One region of the Ideonella lacteola genome, then DNA from elsewhere that is predicted to be linked to it. Evidence: riboswitches for the same ligand, from Rfam matches in the RefSeq annotation. Region 1 holds a riboswitch; each other region holds the start of a gene.

Evidence for each region. Region 1 has a riboswitch for cyclic di-GMP ahead of AACH06_RS24575 (hypothetical protein). Riboswitches for the same ligand answer to the same signal wherever they lie in the genome.
Region 2: linked by a shared signal. The riboswitch ahead of AACH06_RS19335 (sensor histidine kinase) and the one ahead of AACH06_RS24575 (hypothetical protein) in region 1 are both predicted to bind cyclic di-GMP.
Region 3: linked by a shared signal. The riboswitch ahead of AACH06_RS28990 (putative bifunctional diguanylate cyclase/phosphodiesterase) and the one ahead of AACH06_RS24575 (hypothetical protein) in region 1 are both predicted to bind cyclic di-GMP.

The regions. Positions count from the first base shown of each region.
Region 1 is NZ_JBBUTG010000024.1:8,549-14,047, forward strand. Features, by position in the region: gene AACH06_RS24570 (polysialyltransferase family glycosyltransferase) at 632-1,768, opposite strand; cyclic di-GMP riboswitch class I at 2,037-2,123, shown strand; gene AACH06_RS24575 (hypothetical protein) at 2,180-2,398, shown strand; gene AACH06_RS24580 (methyl-accepting chemotaxis protein) at 2,729-4,609, shown strand; gene AACH06_RS24585 (transporter) at 4,680-5,499, opposite strand, start outside.
Region 2 is NZ_JBBUTG010000013.1:83,180-88,678, forward strand. Features, by position in the region: gene AACH06_RS19330 (hypothetical protein) at 1-656, shown strand, start outside; gene AACH06_RS19335 (sensor histidine kinase) at 661-2,565, opposite strand; cyclic di-GMP riboswitch class I at 2,695-2,791, opposite strand; gene AACH06_RS19340 (hypothetical protein) at 2,891-3,841, shown strand; gene recJ (single-stranded-DNA-specific exonuclease RecJ) at 3,859-5,499, shown strand, end outside.
Region 3 is NZ_JBBUTG010000038.1:18,371-23,869, forward strand. Features, by position in the region: gene AACH06_RS28985 (serine hydrolase domain-containing protein) at 1-162, shown strand, start outside; cyclic di-GMP riboswitch class I at 1,576-1,662, shown strand; gene AACH06_RS28990 (putative bifunctional diguanylate cyclase/phosphodiesterase) at 2,055-4,097, shown strand; gene AACH06_RS28995 (hypothetical protein) at 4,353-4,523, opposite strand; gene pstS (phosphate ABC transporter substrate-binding protein PstS) at 4,669-5,499, opposite strand, start outside.

The DNA of each region.
Region 1 (5,499 bases):
GCTCGCCTGCAGCGCCCGGCGGGCTTCAAGCGGGCGACGGCGTGCAAGCCGCATCAGCCTTTTGAAGCTTTCGACCGTGCCGGAAGAAAACGTGCCAAGCTGCGCGGCCAGGCCGTGGGCGGCGGCAGCTGCATTGATGAAGTCCTGGTCGCCCGGTACACGCTGCGGGTAGTGTTCCCCCCGTGCGAACGATTCATAGATCGCGGTGAGTGCGCCGCGACGAATCCCCATCACGCTGGAATTGAGCCCTTCGTGGTGCCAATCCCGGACGGCGATCAAAGAGTGCGACGTTCCTGCGGCCTCGGCGAGAAGGTGAGACATCCCCGCCCGTATGACCAGCGTCAGGTCGAGATAGAGAAATCGATCGAACTCCACATAGTCGGGATTGAAGAGACCCAGCTTCAGCGTCGTGGGGCGCATGCCGTCTCTGCGCAACTCATTCCACCCGTCGCAACGACGCTGTTCGATCGAGTGATCCAAGGCGCGCGGCCGGTCGGTATAGCAATAGAGCCGAAGCGGCACGGGACAGTGGCGCGCCAGCATGGCGTGCAGACGCGTGACATAGAGATCGGCAAGACCGCCCATCTCGCCCACGGCCATGCACACCACCGGCAGTCTGGTCTGACACGCCTCAGTGTTCGCCATCTATCTCGACTCCCGCAGCCACGAACGCGCGATACATCGCAACGCGTTCCTCATGCGATTTGAACCGGACGCAGTTCCAGCCGAACGAGCGAACCGTCGTCTGGGCGCCGTACATCTGGCGCGCCAACACCAGCACCGTCGATCGAACGCCGACGACGGCGTCGAAATGCTCTCCCGGAAGCCACGATTCCAGCGGCACATCCAGCTCCACCACCTGATCGCCGAGCATCGACAGTTCCCGATGCTGGTCCTTGGGATGCGCCTTGTAGATCACCTCATCGATGCCGCTGGCATGCAACCACTGGCGCAGCGTCTGAGACACCTTGGGCAAGTCGCTCGCGGCCAGAAGACCGGCGCCCACCAGCGGTTGTCCCACCACCAGCGCCCGCTTCGGTCTGTTCTCTGATGGGCGGCACGGCAAGGTCGATCGGCCGGCGGCCATGGGCGGGGGACGCAGTGTCACCACCTTGTGCGCCGGGTAGTCATGCGGCAGGCCAGGCAGCACATAGATCCGGTCGCAGAACGGCGCCTCGCTGCCGATCCGATCGCCGCTGAATCGGCTGTAGCGAAGCTCTGGCGCTATCAATTGCCGCAGCGAACGCATTCGCATCGCTGCCTGCTTGCCAGGCGACAGGGGATACCGCATCACATTGATCAAGCCATCCGGCAATATCCGGCCGCGTGTCACCTCCGCCCCCGTCAAAGCAGGCAAGGCGTTGAGGAAGTAGTTGATGGCTTCGGTGTCGAACACGGCACTGTGGATATGCAGTTCCCGAGCGGCGCCCACCGTGGCGGCCACTTGGCGGATGTTGTCGCGCAGCCGACGCAGGCGCCCAAAGGGCCCTGGCATTGGGCGATGCCGAGGCCAGGGCATGTACATCGAAGCATCCCAATGGGCGTCGCGAACAATCGACTGAATGCCTGGCTGGTACCACACGAGGACCTGCCGGGCCCCCACCTCGAAAGACTCGGCAATCTCAAGCGCAGCCAGGTACTGCAACGGGGAGGCCACGAAGTACAGCGCCACCCGATCGTGGTACCCGGCCGGCACGCTCTTTGGCGCTGCGTGCTGCGCGCCTGCCCACTGATCCGGCCCCGTCAGTGAAATCGTCGTTGCCGCCATGCTGCCGCCCCCTTGGTGCCCTGGCAACACCATAGGCGGCCGCGATGAAGCCCCAGTGACACCGAGACCAAGCCATCGGCACCGACGATGCGGCCCCCCCGCTGAACGCCATGGAGGCGACGTGACCGCAATCGCCACCGGCCATCGGGGAACGGCGTCGATCCATCGCAGGCACTGCGACACACCTTGGGGCACGACAACCCGCTTGTCACACGCCTGTCTTGTTGGCCTGAAAGCATCCGCGATGCTTCTACAAGTGAAGCCGCATCGAGCGAAATGGCAAACCCGTCGGAAGGCGGGGACGCAAAGCCACCGGACTCAGGCGCCACGGCGCAAAGTCAGCGGGGCTGCCCAACGATGGTCGTGGCGTCGCGTGAACGCTCCCATCGACACCTCCGCAGGAGAAATCTCATGCACATGGATGTCGTGCTTCGCCCAACCAAGCTGGCCAGCACCGCGCTCAGCGCGGGCATGCTCATTCCCCGTTCGCATCGGCAGTTCCTCCAACTGCTGGACGGTCGAAAGACACTGCGAGATCTGAGCGACGCGGCGCGCGACATGGGGGTCGACCACTCCGCCTTGGCCACCATGGTCAATCGGGGCCTCATCTCATGGACGCCAACTTCTTAGGGCCTGTTCACTCTACGGCGCCCTGATGCGCCGTGTGAACACGCCCTGGCCCTGTGGGTTGGCGTCGCCCGATGCTGTCGCGTGAAGGGTTCTGCGGTCGCGGCCCCGATGTCCTCGATGCCCCGCCGCGAATTGCGACAGTTTTGTGACATTGCAGCTGTCAACAACGCCTCGAATCGCCCTCCATTCCAGCTGAAACCGGTTCCGGGCCATTCCGATACTGAGGCGAGCTGAGATGTCGGCGCATGCCCGCAGGACACGCCAGCCATGCAACCTCCGTCTCGGTCCCTCGTCAGGTATGCCATGTCCGGTCACCACACCCCACGCACCATGAGTGTTCGTCATCGACTCCTCGTCATGGCAGGGCTTTGCTTCTTGCTGGCGGCGGTCCCCACCGCCTTCGTGGTGGCCGATACGTTCGATCGCATGGAGCGGGTGACCCGTGAACGCAACGCGCTGGACCTTCAGCGCCACTGGCAGGTGGCCCTCAATGCCCTTCAAGACCATCGGCTGGAAGCTACGGCCTCGAACGTCAACGCCGACGCGCGGCCGCGGCGCGTGCGGGCCGCGGAACGCTGGGCTGCAGCCGTCGACGTACTTCACGCGCGCCATGAACAGCAGAATCTGCCCAACGAGGACCTCGCCCTCTTGGTCGGCGAGTTCAGAAAGCTGACTCCATCGGAGGGCCGGAAGGCGACGGCCGGCCAGTTGCTGGTCGGGCATGCGCAGGTGGCGGGCCGCATCTTCGACCAGATCGAGTCGCTCAGCGCATCGACCGGGCTGGCGAACGACAACCACACCGCATCTTTCTACCTGATCCGGGCGGGCACCGATGCCGCGCCCCGAGTGGGTGATGCGCTGTCTGAACTCAGCTCTGTGGCCGCCGCCGTGGCGGTCGACGACATCGCCCTGGTGTCGGGTGCTGCATCGCGCTATCGCTCTGGCGCAGACGACATGCGACGCTACCTGACGTTGGCGATGGGAGCGGATGTCGCCCTCACCGACCAGCTGACGCCGGTACTCGCCCAACTCGCTGCGCAGCGGGACAAGGTCGAATCGATGCTGGCCGCCGCCGCGTCGGACGTGAACTACCCGCTCGACCAGATGAGCAAGACACTGGCCGAAGCGTCGCGGCTTCAGTCGAACCTGTCGGACCAAGCCATGAACCTGGTTCGACTTGACCTCGAAAGCCGGCGTGACGCCCTCCGGTGGCGCACCGGCACCATCGCACTCGCCCTCATCGTCGGGTGGGCTGGTATTGGCCTGTTGTTGTGGCGAACGATCCGCCACATCGTCAGTCCGGTCATGCAGGTCGTCCAGGCGACCGAGCGCATCGCCCAAGGTGATCTGACGTGCCCCATCCCGGCAGACAGGGGCGACGAGTTCGGTCGCATCCTCGGCTCCGTCGATCAAATGCAGACGCGCCTGCGCGCCTTGGTGACGCAGATTCACGCGACATCGGCCCACATCACGCATGCGTCGGCAGAAATTGCATCGGGCAACAGTGATCTCAGCCAGCGCACCGAAAGCACCGCGTCCAGCCTGCAGGCCACCAGCGGCGACATGGCGCGCTGCACCGAAGCCGCACGTTTCAGCGCCGGGGTGGCGACTGAGGCGAACGGCCTCGTGCTGGGGGCAGCCCAGGCGGCCTCGGACGGCGAACGCGTCGTCACCCACGTGGTGGCCACCATGCGCGATATCCAGGCCAGCTCCCAACGCATTGCCGAGATCACGACGGTCATCGACGGTATCGCATTCCAGACGAATCTGCTCGCTTTGAATGCCGCGGTCGAGGCAGCCCGCGCTGGCGAGCATGGCCGCGGGTTCGCCGTCGTCGCCACGGAAGTCAGAGGCTTGGCGCAACGCTCGGCCCAGGCCGCGAAAGAAATCAAGGCCCTCATCGGCTCTTCGGTCGAGCGGATCGACGAAGGCAGCCGCCTCGCGAGCCGCGCGGGGCAATCGATGCAGGACATTGAGCGGCGCATCAGGGTCGCCACCACCAAGATGGCCGAAGTGGCCCAGATCACCGAGCGTCAACAGACCGACCTGGATCAGGTCAAGGCATCACTCGCAACACTGGACACGCTCACCCAGCAGAACGCGGCCCTTGTCGAGCAATCCGCCGCCGCAGCTGAATCGCTGAGGGATCAATCCGATCGGATGCACGAGCTCGTGGGTTCGTTCCAGGTGGACGGAGCCGCGAGCCCCTGATGCACGCTGGATGGCGACACCCTGCCGCGCGTAGCGGCCCTGGAAGGGCCGCCTGGCTCGCGTGTCGGCATCACTCCCGACGGCGCCGGAAGGCCCACCACCCCGCCACCGCGGTGAACAGCGCCACCAGCACCAAGATCACCAAAAAGCCATGCGGTGCATCGGACAGCGGGATGCCGCCGACGTTCATCCCGAAGAAGCCGGCGGTGATGTTGATGGGCAGCGCCAGAACGGTCACCATGGTCAGCGTGAAGAGGCTGCGATTCGTTTGCTCGCTCACCTGGGCGGCGATTTCTTCCTGCAGCAACTTGATGCGCTCCTGCAAGGCGGCCAGATCCCTCAAGACCAGCGAAAACTCCTCGGTCGATTGCCGGAGTTCATCCAAGTCGTGGGCCTCCGTCCACGGCGGCGGCTGACGCAGCAAGCGGAACAGGGCGCCAGGCTCGGGTGCCAACAGACGCTGAAGCCTGACCAGCAATCGGCGGATCTTGCCCAGTTCCGAACGCTGCTGCGCCAGCCGCCCCGACAGCAGGCGGTCTTCGATGGAGTCCACCCTCACGGTGGCCTCGCGGACGATGCGCGTCAGCACGTCGCCCTGGTCGCGCATCAGGTGATTGAGCAGATCGACCGTCGAGCCGAATCGATCGCCCCGTTTGACCGCCTGACGAAGTCGGTCGATCGACCTCAGCGGGTGCGTGCGTGCGCTGACGACGAGTCGATCGCTGACACTCACCCACAGCGTGGCGATGTCGGACGGATCGAAGCTGAAGTCGTACGCCACATCGTTGACCACGGCGATCAAGTGATCGTCCGCGATTTCGATGCGGGTCGACCGGGAGCCTTGGCGAAGTGCCTCAAAGTACTCTTCGGGCAGCTGCAGGTTCTGCTGC
Region 2 (5,499 bases), on a different contig from region 1:
TGCAGCACCTGGATTCCGCCAAGGAGCCCACCCGCCACCGGATCGTGATGCAGAACCTGCTGTCGACGCGGCTCCAACTGGCATTCGAGCAGCCCGACGGGTTCGATCATGCCCAGGTCCATGAGATGCTGGTGACCTACCGCGAATACGCGGAGCGTGACCGCGCTGCGGGTCATCTCGTGTCACTGGCCCGGAATGCCCAGTTCATCGGCGATGCGTATTGGCAGTTGGGGCAGTTGGAGGATGCGCGGGTCGCGCTGCTGGGCGGTATCCAGGCGGCCGAGGCGGCCAAATCCGGGCCGGACCGGGGCATGCTTCTGTGGCGCCTGGCGCGCCTCGATCGCCTGCAAAACAACCACCGCAGTGCGTCGACTGCGCTGGCGCTGTCCATCGAGCTGTTGGAGCAGAGCCAACAACTGCGAGAGCTGGCCGCAGCGCACCTGGAAGCCGCTGCACTGCACGAGGCGCGCCTGCATTGGCACGCCGCCGTGGCCTCGTTGCGCGAGCATCTGCGCATCCGCGACCGCGTGCAGAAATCAGAGGTGGAAGCACGGATGTATTCGCTGCGCGTGCAACTGGACGTCGCCCAGGAAGGCGCCGCGTTCAAAGAGACGCTGGGCCACCCGAGGCCGATGCGGAACACGCCTCAGTCGTGAAGCTTCACCACAGGCCCAGTTCGTCACACCGCGCCAGGCCGATGCTGAAGGTGCTGCCCTGGCCAGGCTGGCTCCGAACAACGATCTGCCCGCCCATCTGCGCCATCAACAGCTTGACGATCACCAGGCCCAGCCCGGTGCCTGGCACCCGCGAGTGGCGCGGCAGACGTTGAAACGGCTGGAACAGCTGCTGGATCTCGCTGGCGGACAGACCTTCGCCTTCATCGCTGAAGTCGATCCAGAGCTGATCGCCCACGGCCCGGGCTGCCACCACCAGCCTGCCACCCGCGCGGTTGTATTGGCATCCATTGCGCAGCAGGTTCACCAGCACTTGTTCCAGCCGCTTGGCGTCAGCGCGAACCCACAGCGCGTCATCCGGCCAAGCCGTTTCGATGGTGACCCCCATGGCCTCCCGCCAGGGCTCGACTTGTTTCACCGCCGACTCCCACAGCGCCGCGAGGCCCACCGGCTCGCTCTGCACACTGAACTGGCCGCTGTCGATGCGGGTCACGTCGAGCACATCGTCAACCAGCCGAAGCAAATGCTGCCCCGCTGAAACGATGTGCTGCATGCGCTCGGCAGCGCTGGCGCTCAAGGGCTCGCGCTCTTCGGTGAGCATCAACTGCGAGAACCCCAGCACAGCGTTCAGCGGTGTCCGCAATTCGTGGCTGAGACGGGAGAGGAACGCCATGCGCGCCCGGGCCGCTCGCTCGGCCGCGGCCACCTCGATGCTTCGCTGCGTGCGCTCTTCGTCTTCGCTGACATCGTGCACCACCCCCACCACACGCTGCACCCGCCCCGCGTCATTGCGCTGCTCGTAGCCCACCGTCTCCAGGTGGCGAATGTCACCGTCCGGATGCTTCACCCGGCATCGAAAGCGAAACGGCAGCGCGTCGAGACGCGCGCGATCCAGTGCCAGCCGCATCGCTGGAATGTCCTCGTCCAGCAGCGTTCTTCTCAGTTGGTGCCGTTCGAGCGAGCGGCCCCCATCACCCGCGTCCAGGCCGAACAGCGCACAGCATCGCGCGTCCAATCGGTACAGATCGTCGGCAGCTCGCCATTCGAACAGGCCGATGCCGGCCACTTCGGCCGCCATCGACCAGCGCTGGTGCGCCTCTAACCATTGGCGCCTTTGCCGCTCGTTGCGCTGCAGGGTGCGCCGAGCCGGCAAGACGACGGCCATGCCCAGCGCCAGCGTGAGGGCGACCAGCGTCAGTTGAAAGCCCCGCTGCGTGCCCCGAGAGGCGACTCCGAGCGCTTCGGAAAAGCGCGTCTCCTGTTGCAGCAGGCGGCCCTCCAACTGGTCGAGCACCACGTCCAGGCGAGCCAGCTCGGCATCGCCGAATCGCCCGCCGCGATCCAGTCGCGAACGCACGTCCTCACCCACCGCTTGCAACTCGTCGATGAGCGCGTCGCCTTCGCGCCAAGCCCGCACCGCATCGCGCAGCAAAAAGGTGTCGCCAAAGGCACGGTAGAGCCAGATCAGGCTGTCGACATCGTCGGCGTGGTTGCCACCGCGCAGCAGGCCTGCCCGGGCCCGTTCAAGGTCTGGCTCGTCGGCCTCCATGGCCCATCGCGCCTCGCGGTCGCCCAAAGGGGCATCGAGGGCCTGCTCGAAGCCCCGGTAGGCCGCCGGTGAGCCGGTCGCGGCATACAGCCGCAACTGCGCCATCGCCGCGCCTCGGCCCTTGGACCAGTGGCTTTCACCGCCGACGAAGGCGCGCACCGCCGACAGCATCTGATAGCCGCCCATGCACAGGCCGAGCAGCACGACCATGACCACGACAAAAGGCACCAGCACCCCGGCGGCGATCGGACAGCGCGCGGCCGACGGCACCGCGCTGGCCGTTCCGAGCGAAACACTCGGTCGGCGCCCGATGCCCGAAGCCTCCGCCTGCTCGAGACGCATCCGCAACTCCCTGTCGTCGTGGCAGGGCTGACCTGCGCGCCGCGGGGTCTGTGCTGCCGAAAGGGGGCCGTACGAACCGCGAGAAGGCGGTCAAGAACGTGGCACCGTTACCGGTCCACGCCTCTGGCGCATGGCAACCCCGCTGTCCGCGGCCCGCCGGGTGGCGAGCCGTGTGGATCGGTGGCTTTGCGACCCCGGCTTTCGCGCGGGTGTGCCCTGGTCATGGCTGATCTGCGGACAAATGTATCGGAATGCAAATGGATGCGCATCCCCCCTTCACGGGTGATGGCGCCGCCTCGACACAGCAGACACCGATAATTCACGGATGCACTTGGTGCTTCCCTTTGCCGCCGCCCTGTCGCCCGCCGCGGGCCAGGCCCTCTCCACCCTTCAATGGCCCCACCTGGAACGCCTGCTGGCGCGGCTGACGCCCTCGCATCGCGACGAGGGCGATGAGCTCAGCCTGAATCCGCCGCACGAACGCGTGCTGGCGCGTGCCTGGGGCTGGCCCGTGGGCGAAGACGGCCTGTTGCCGTTCGCGGCCCGGTCAGCGCGGCGTGACGGCCTGACCGTGCAGGCGGACGACCAGGGTTGGGCGTTGTTGAGCCCCGCCCACTGGCATGTGGGCACCGAGCAGATATCGCTCGCCGATCCTGCCGCACTGGGGCTGGACAACGCGCTGTCACGCCTTCTGTTCGACCAGTTGAGCCCGCTGTTTGCCGACGACGGCTGGCAGTTGCTGTGGGGCGCGCCCTCGCGCTGGTACGCGCGCCACCCCAGCCTGGCCACCCTGCCCAGCGCATCGCTCGACCGGGTGATCGGCCGCAATGTCGATCTCTGGCTCGGCAGCCACGCCGGCGCTCGCCTGGTGCGCCGCCTGCAGGCCGAAGCGCAGATGCTGCTGCATCAGCACCCCCTGAACGAAGCGCGCGAGGCCGAAGGCCTGCTGCCTGTCAATTCGTTCTGGTTGAGCGGCACCGGGGCGACGCCCGCCGAGCCGGGCACCGCGACGGACGCGGCCGTTCGGATGGACGACCGCCTGCGCGGCCCCGCGCTGGCCGAAGACTGGACGAGTTGGGCCGAGGCCTGGGCGGCACTCGACGCCGGCCCGGTTGCCGAAGCGCTGCGGCAGGCCGAAGCAGGCCAGCCCGTGCAGATCACCCTGTGCGGCGAGCGCCACGCACAGACCTTCTCGCCGGCCGAGCGCCCCTGGTGGCGCCGCGGCCTGCTGGCCCCCCGGCGCGAAGATGTCGCGCCCTGGCTCGCCCATCTCTGACCCCCGCTCTTCACACCATGGTCACACCCCGACTCACGCTGCGTGATGCGCCGCCGCGCACGGTCTTCGCACTGGAGCAAAGCGGCGTGCACCCCTTGCTCGCTCGCCTGTTTGCAGCGCGCGGCGTCAAGAGTGCCACCGAGCTGGAGGACGGCCTGGCCCAGCTGCTGCCGCCGACCCAGCTTCGCGGCAGCAGCGAGGCCGCGCAACTGCTGGCCGACGCCATCGAGCAAGGCCAGCGCATGTGCGTGGTGGCGGACTACGACTGCGACGGCGCCACCGCCTGCGCCGTGGCGCTGCGCGGCCTGGCGATGCTGGGCGCGGCCCCCGGCACGCTCAGCTACATCGTGCCGGACCGCCAGGTGCATGGCTATGGCCTCACGCCCACCATCGTCGACCTCGCCCGGGCACAACAGCCGGACGTGCTGATCACGGTCGACAACGGCATTGCCAGCCACGCGGGGGTGGCCCATGCGCGCTCCGTCGGCATGCGGGTGGTCGTCACCGACCATCACCTGCCTGCACTGGTCGATGGCGCCGTGCAGTTGCCGGAGGCCGACGTGATCGTCAACCCGAATCAGCCAGAGTGCGCGTTCGGCAGCAAGTCGCTGGCGGGTGTCGGGGTGATGTTCTACACGCTGCTCGCGCTGCGCGCCGAATTGCGCCAGCGTGGCCGCTTCGACGCCGCCAGCCAGCCGCGGCTGGACGCGCTGCTCGATCTGGTGGCGCTGGGCACGGTGGCCGATGTCGTCAAGCTCGATCCCAACAACCGGCGGCTCGTCGCGCAGGGCCTCAAGCGCATCCGCGCGGGCCGCATGCAGCCTGGCGTGGCGGCCCTCTTCGCCGCGGCCTCGCGCCGCACCGAGACCGCCTCTGCCTTCGATTTCGGCTTTGCTCTCGGCCCGCGCATCAACGCGACGGGCCGGCTGTCGGACATGACGCTGGGGATCGAGTGCCTGACCACCGACGACGCCGAGCGCGCCACCGAGCTGGCGCGCCAACTCGACGCCATCAACCGCGAACGGCGTGATGTCGAGGCCGGCATGCGCGAGCAAGCCGAGGCCTTGCTGGACAACCTGATGCCCGAAGGCACGCCGCCACCCGCCGTGGTGCTGTTCGACCCGGATTTCCACGAAGGCGTGGTCGGCATCGTGGCCGGACGCATGAAAGACCGGTTGCACCGCCCCACCTTCGTCTTCGCGCTCGGCCACGATGGGCTGCTGAAGGGCTCGGGCCGCTCGATCCCTGGCTTTCATCTGCGCGACGCGCTCGATCTGGTCAGCAAGCGGCATCCCGGCGTGCTGAAGAAGTTCGGCGGCCACGCAATGGCCGCCGGCTGCACGCTGACCGAAGCGGATTTCGACACCTTCGATGAAGCGCTTCAGCTCGTGGCGCAGGAATGGCTGCAGCCCGAGGCCCTGGCGCGCACGCTGGCCACCGACGGACCGCTGGCGCTCGAATACTTCAACGCCGACACCGTCGCCAAGCTCGACGCCCAGGTGTGGGGCCAAGGGTTCGAAGCCCCGGTGTTTTGCGACGAGGTGGAGGTGATCCAACAACGCCTGGTCGGAGAGAAGCACCTGAAGCTGCGGCTGAAGCACCAGGGACAGCTGCGCGACGCCATCTGGTTCGGCCACGCCGACCCCTTGCCGGTCAAG
Region 3 (5,499 bases), on a different contig from region 1:
AATCAGCCCGAGCCAGGCAATAGTCGCCCTTCGGAAGAGTTGTTCGCGCGAGTCGCGACTCACGTCGCCCGAAAATCTGCCAGCTTTACTAAGTGCAAGGGCGAGAGCAGTCTCGCCGACTCGTGCGTGCCTGGGCGGGACAACTTCGTCTCAAACCACTAGGTGTGACTGTCCGGGCGACATAGCGCGTCCTCGTCCAACCCAATCTGCAGGTGCGACTGCGGCGTCAACCCACCACTTGGTGGCTGTCCAAATCCAGCGTTTCCTTGTCGGTCTGTAAGTACGCGAAGCCGCTGGTCAAACAAGGTGGTGTGCGGCCGGCGCGAAGGGGCGTTGCGCCCAAGCGAACGACGACCGTAGATGGTTCTTCCTATCGTAGACAACGCTGGGCGGGATGCCGTGACGCTGCATCAACGCAGGCTCCCGCACTTGCAAACCCTATCCCGTGCAGTCAGCGCCTGTAGACGGAGCTAGGTCGGGCTTGCGTCGAGATGGACGAGGCACTATGCGCAGCTTGCCGGTACGACTGACAGGAAGCCATTGATGCGGCTGATCAGTTCGAACCGGAACGGGTGCTCATGGACACTCGGAATACGCGCCAAGACAATGCCGACGAAGGCTGCCCGCTGTACCTATGACTGGGCTACTACCTGTGCTCGGATTTCACCGGCTCGATGAGGCCATCCCGAAGTAGTCCCTCAATGGCGGCCACGATCTCGACAGCAGACTCAGGCGACAAGTCAATCAGGCGCCTCAGGTCGGTATAGCCGTTGAATCGTGCCAGTAGACGCGTGTCTACCGTGTCGCTCCTCGCGCGGCTGGCCAAAAGCGCGCGCTGACCTCGTGTCGTACGCTGGTAAACGGCTGAGTCCTCGAAAATTTCTGCGCGTGTGGGCAAGCTCGCTGTAAGCATGTCACGATGTGCTAACTGTCATCACTTTGTCATATTAGCGAGTTGCGAATCAACTGAAAAGACACTCTGGCGCCGCCCCACCGCCAACAGGCGTTGTCGGGCTGACTCAGATCGGGCAGGCTTACGTTCCCAAGTTAGGCCTATGGAGCGGACCCGTGGCGAGCAAACAGACCTTTGGCGGCTACGACATCGACCCAACGCCCCAGCCAATGCCCGCTGGCCGGTTCGTTGCGTGCGCGCGGCTGACCCGGCAAAGCGATGGACAGGTCGAGGAGGTATGGCCCGACTTCGATGACTTCGCCACAGAAGCCGAGGCCGTCTCTGCCGGGCACATGGCAGCTATCGCCTGGATCGCACACCAATCTGGGGCCCGGAAACCTTGATCCCAGCTTCACCCGACGATCTTCGTCATCGAAGATGACCCTTTTCGATACCCTCTGCGCGTCAGCCCTCGGATCGCTAGATTACTGTGCCGCTTGGCGGGCGGTGTTGGCATGCAGAGCTGAGTTCAACAGGTATATGGTTGCCTGCGGTGCTCTTGCGTTTCATACGGGGCCGTGAGCGAATGCACGCGCGCCGCCTCAGCTGTGGCGCGAGGTCACAGATTCGTCATCTGCGGCAGCGACAGTAACTCTAGGTGCCGGCAATCGCCGGCCGGACACATCTGCGAAGGGCAAAGCCGCGCGAAAGTCGGCGACGCAAAGCTACCGGGCTACAGCGCAGAGCGCCAAGCTAGCGGGGCTACTCAACAAGGTTGAACCCAGTTGAACAGCAACCTTTGCATCTCACAGAATGCGAGGTTAGCCGTGATCCGCTGTTTGGTTCAAGTGCCCGGTCGCAGGGAACGACAGGGGACGGACATATCGCCGTGGACCCTCCTCGGCATCAGCGTGGCCTTGGTTGCGTCCGCTGCGCTGGCTCCGATCTTCGGTATGGGGGATGCGCCGGGCGCCGGCACGTTGGGTTGCCAAGCGCGCCAGACACGGGCACTCCCGTGGCAACCACCCAAGCCCATAGGCTCGGCTGGTTTCGCCGTTGCGCCCAGCAAATGCGCGGCAGTGGCTTCAGGTGCATGACGGCCTGAGCCATGCTGAGGGTCAGGCCCAGTCTCTCACGACGGCTCACACTGTCGGTGACGGTCATGTTTGCGCTGCTGGTTGCCTCAGCCGGCCTCGCGTTGCATCACGTGCGCCAAATGTCAGCCACGATCGCGGCGCTACGCTCAGCCGATCTCGAGCGGCTGTGGCTGACTTCGAACGTCAACGAAGAGGCAAACGACGGAGCGCGCAAGCTCATCGTTCTGCTCGCCGCACCTCGGGAGCTACGCCCCCAAGTCTACGCAGAGATCGATGCCGCTCATCGACGCCTGGACAGTTCGATGGCACTGCTCGCCCGACTCTTGGAGCGCGGTGATCGACATCCTGGGTTTTCGCTGATGCTGGACTGTCTGCAGCGGTATCGCAGCGCGTACCGTGAAACGGCCGAGCTGATTGAAGCGGACGACCACGTGGCCGCCAAGCTGTCCATCATCGACCGCGTTGACGTTGAACTGTCGATGCTGATCTCCGCGACCCAGAACCTCGATGAAACCGAGAGGGACCGGCTCAGTGAGCGGCTTTCGGAGCTCGATCAAATGCTCGCCCGCGATCGCACCGTTCTACTGGGCCTGGGGAGTGTCGGCGGGCTTCTCGCGCTCGCGCTGACGATTTGGGTCTATCGGGGTGTCGCAAAGCCCCTCAGAGCGGTCGCACGGGCGGCGCGTCAACTCAGCCGGGGCAACTATGACCAACTGTTGGCCGAGAGTCCACCAAACGAAGTCGGCGACATAGGACAGGCCTTTAACCAACTGGCGCGTGCCGTGAGGCAGCGAGAAGCTGCGCTCAGAGAACTGATCGAGATCGATCCGCTGACAGGGTTGCTGCAGCGCGACCGGTTCATCGAGATGCAGTCGGCGGCGGTCCGTGAAACCGCCGCGGGTCAGTCGCGCACCGTGCTGGTCTGCTTCGACATCGAGCGCCTCAAGTCAATCAACTCGTTATTGGGTTTTGACGCCGGAGACGAAGCGATCAAGCATGTGGCCAAGCGTGCCCAGGCGCTCGCGGCGCCCGCCGGCACCGCGGCCAGGCTAGGTGGGGGCACCTTCGTGGCTATCTTGCCGCTCAAAGGGCATGAGACAGCCGCCGAACGTGCCAAAGCCTACAGGGCGGCCATGGATCAAAGCCTCACCTGGAACGGCCATGCCATGGATCTCGCTGTGACACTTGGTTTTGCCATCTGCTCGGTGCATGGCGAGACGCTTCCAGAACTGATTCGCCGCGCCGAGCAAGCCCTGTACGAGGCCAAGCGGACTCGCGCTCCCATCGCGGCATACAGCCCGTCGATTGAGGCTGCCAGGCTGGACCACTTGAGTCTCCTCTCCGAACTGCAGCAGGCGATCGAACGCGGCGAACTGGTACCGTTTCTGCAACCTAAGCTTTGCCTGCGAAGCAACACCATCGCCAGCGCCGAGGCACTCGTCAGATGGCGTCATCCCACGCGAGGCTGGATTCCGCCTGCCGAGTTCATTCCCTTTGCCGAGAGCACCGGGCGAATTGTGGACGTGACACGCTGCATGCTTTCGCAGTGCGCCGAACTCTTGTCTCGACATCTTCCGAGCATTCAGTTGGCAGTCAATGTGTCGACCTACGATCTGCGCGACCCCTCCTTCGTCAGCATGATTCAAACTCTTCTGTCGGAGCACTCTTTGACCCCGGATCGGCTGCGGATCGAAATCACCGAGAGCGGGCTGCTCGACACGGGTACCGAGCCCATCGGTCGCCTGGCTGCCTTGCGCGATCTCGGCGTGGGCGTGTCGATCGACGACTTCGGCACCGGTCAGTCGTCTTTGGCCTACCTGCGCCGATTGCCTGCGAACGAATTGAAGATTGATCGCAGTTTCGTCAGTGGTGCCGACCGCGATGCGGGTCGCCAGGAGATGCTGTCTGCCATCGTGCGCATGGCTCATGGCATGGGCTTAGCGGTAACGGCGGAAGGCGCGGAGACCGCGGCTGAAGTCAACCTGCTGCGAGAGATCGGCTGCGACTATGCACAAGGCTTCGCCATTGGAAGGCCGATGTCCGTCACCGAGTTCATCGCGACGATGGGCGCTCAGCTAACAATCGAAACGCATGACGGCAACGATTGAGAGGCCGTGGCCGAATTGGAGTGCGGTCGGCATCAGCGGAAGAGGTGCTTCCCGGCTTGCGGCACGTCGAAGGCAGCCGATGCGGTGGCATCTGGCGTCGACTTTCCTATCTATATGCGCCTCATACGCCTATTGTCCCGGCGGCCTTGTTCACCGTTTCGTTGCACAAGCCTGTGGACAAGTGGTGCGAGGCGACTGCAAGGCCTTGATTCAAGCGGCAATGAAGCAGGTTGCCTCAAATCAAGGCAACCGGTCTCATACGACACCCACGCGGGCCACGTTCTCAACCAAGCGTGCCCGCAGCAGCGTCTGCGCCCCTTCTAGGAGAGCTGCCTCGTTGGCGGTCAGATCCGCCAGGGCCCGCAAGGGCGTGAAGCCATTGACGAGCAAGAGCAGGCTTCGATGCATCGGAGGAAGGTCGATCATTCCGATGGCAGCTCGTGCACCTTCATCCGTACGCATGAGGACCGTGTGATGGGCAATGTGGTCATGTCGCATCGTCACTCGTCCTTCCGAAGCCAGTACTGCCTGGGCAAAGGTCTTTGCCGTTCGAGCGGACTGTACCAGCGCATCACTTCATCAGTGAGCTGAGCACCTTGGCACCCAGGGGCTCGCCGGCCGCGCCCGTAATCTTGGAGATCTCACGATAGGCGTTGGCCTGGACACGAGTGGGCAGCGGTACGAACCTGGCCTCCCGTGCCAACGCGTCCCCATTGAGGTAGGACCAAGTGATGAACCTCAGAGCCCGCTCAGCACGATCCGTCTGCTTGGCGACACGCGGTACAGCAACAAACGTGCCCATGGTGATCGGCCACGACCTCGCGCCAGCGCTGTTGCTGATCGAGCTCAGAAAGTCCCCTTTTGCGTACCAGTCGCTGCGCGACACCGCTTCACGAAACCCCTCGGGCCCGGCCGTAACGAACTGACCGTCCGCATTTCGTAGCGCAACGCCGACCAATCCGTCGTCGAGCACGTAGTTGTAGTCGATGTACCCGATCGATCCAACTGTCGAGCGAATGGTCTTTGCAACGTCAGCGCTGCCCTTGGCGGCCAGCACTTCGCCCTTCCATTGGACCTTGTTCGCAACGCCATGCTGCGTCTTCCAGTCCGGACTCACCCGGCTCAAATAGTCCGTGAAGTGAAATGTGGTGCCTGACCCATCCTCGCGTACAACTCGACGGATCGGCAAGGCAGGCAACGGCATCCCCGGGTTCAGCGCCTTGATAGCGTCGGCATCCCATCGCGTGACGCTGCCCAGGAAGATGGCCGCAAGTACCTCGCCCGACAGCTTCAGCGTGGCGTTTGAGACCTGCGGGAGGTTGACCACAGGCACGATCCCGGTGACGACGGTGGGGATCATTACCAACCCATCGCGTTCCAGCTCCTGGGCTGAACCGACGAT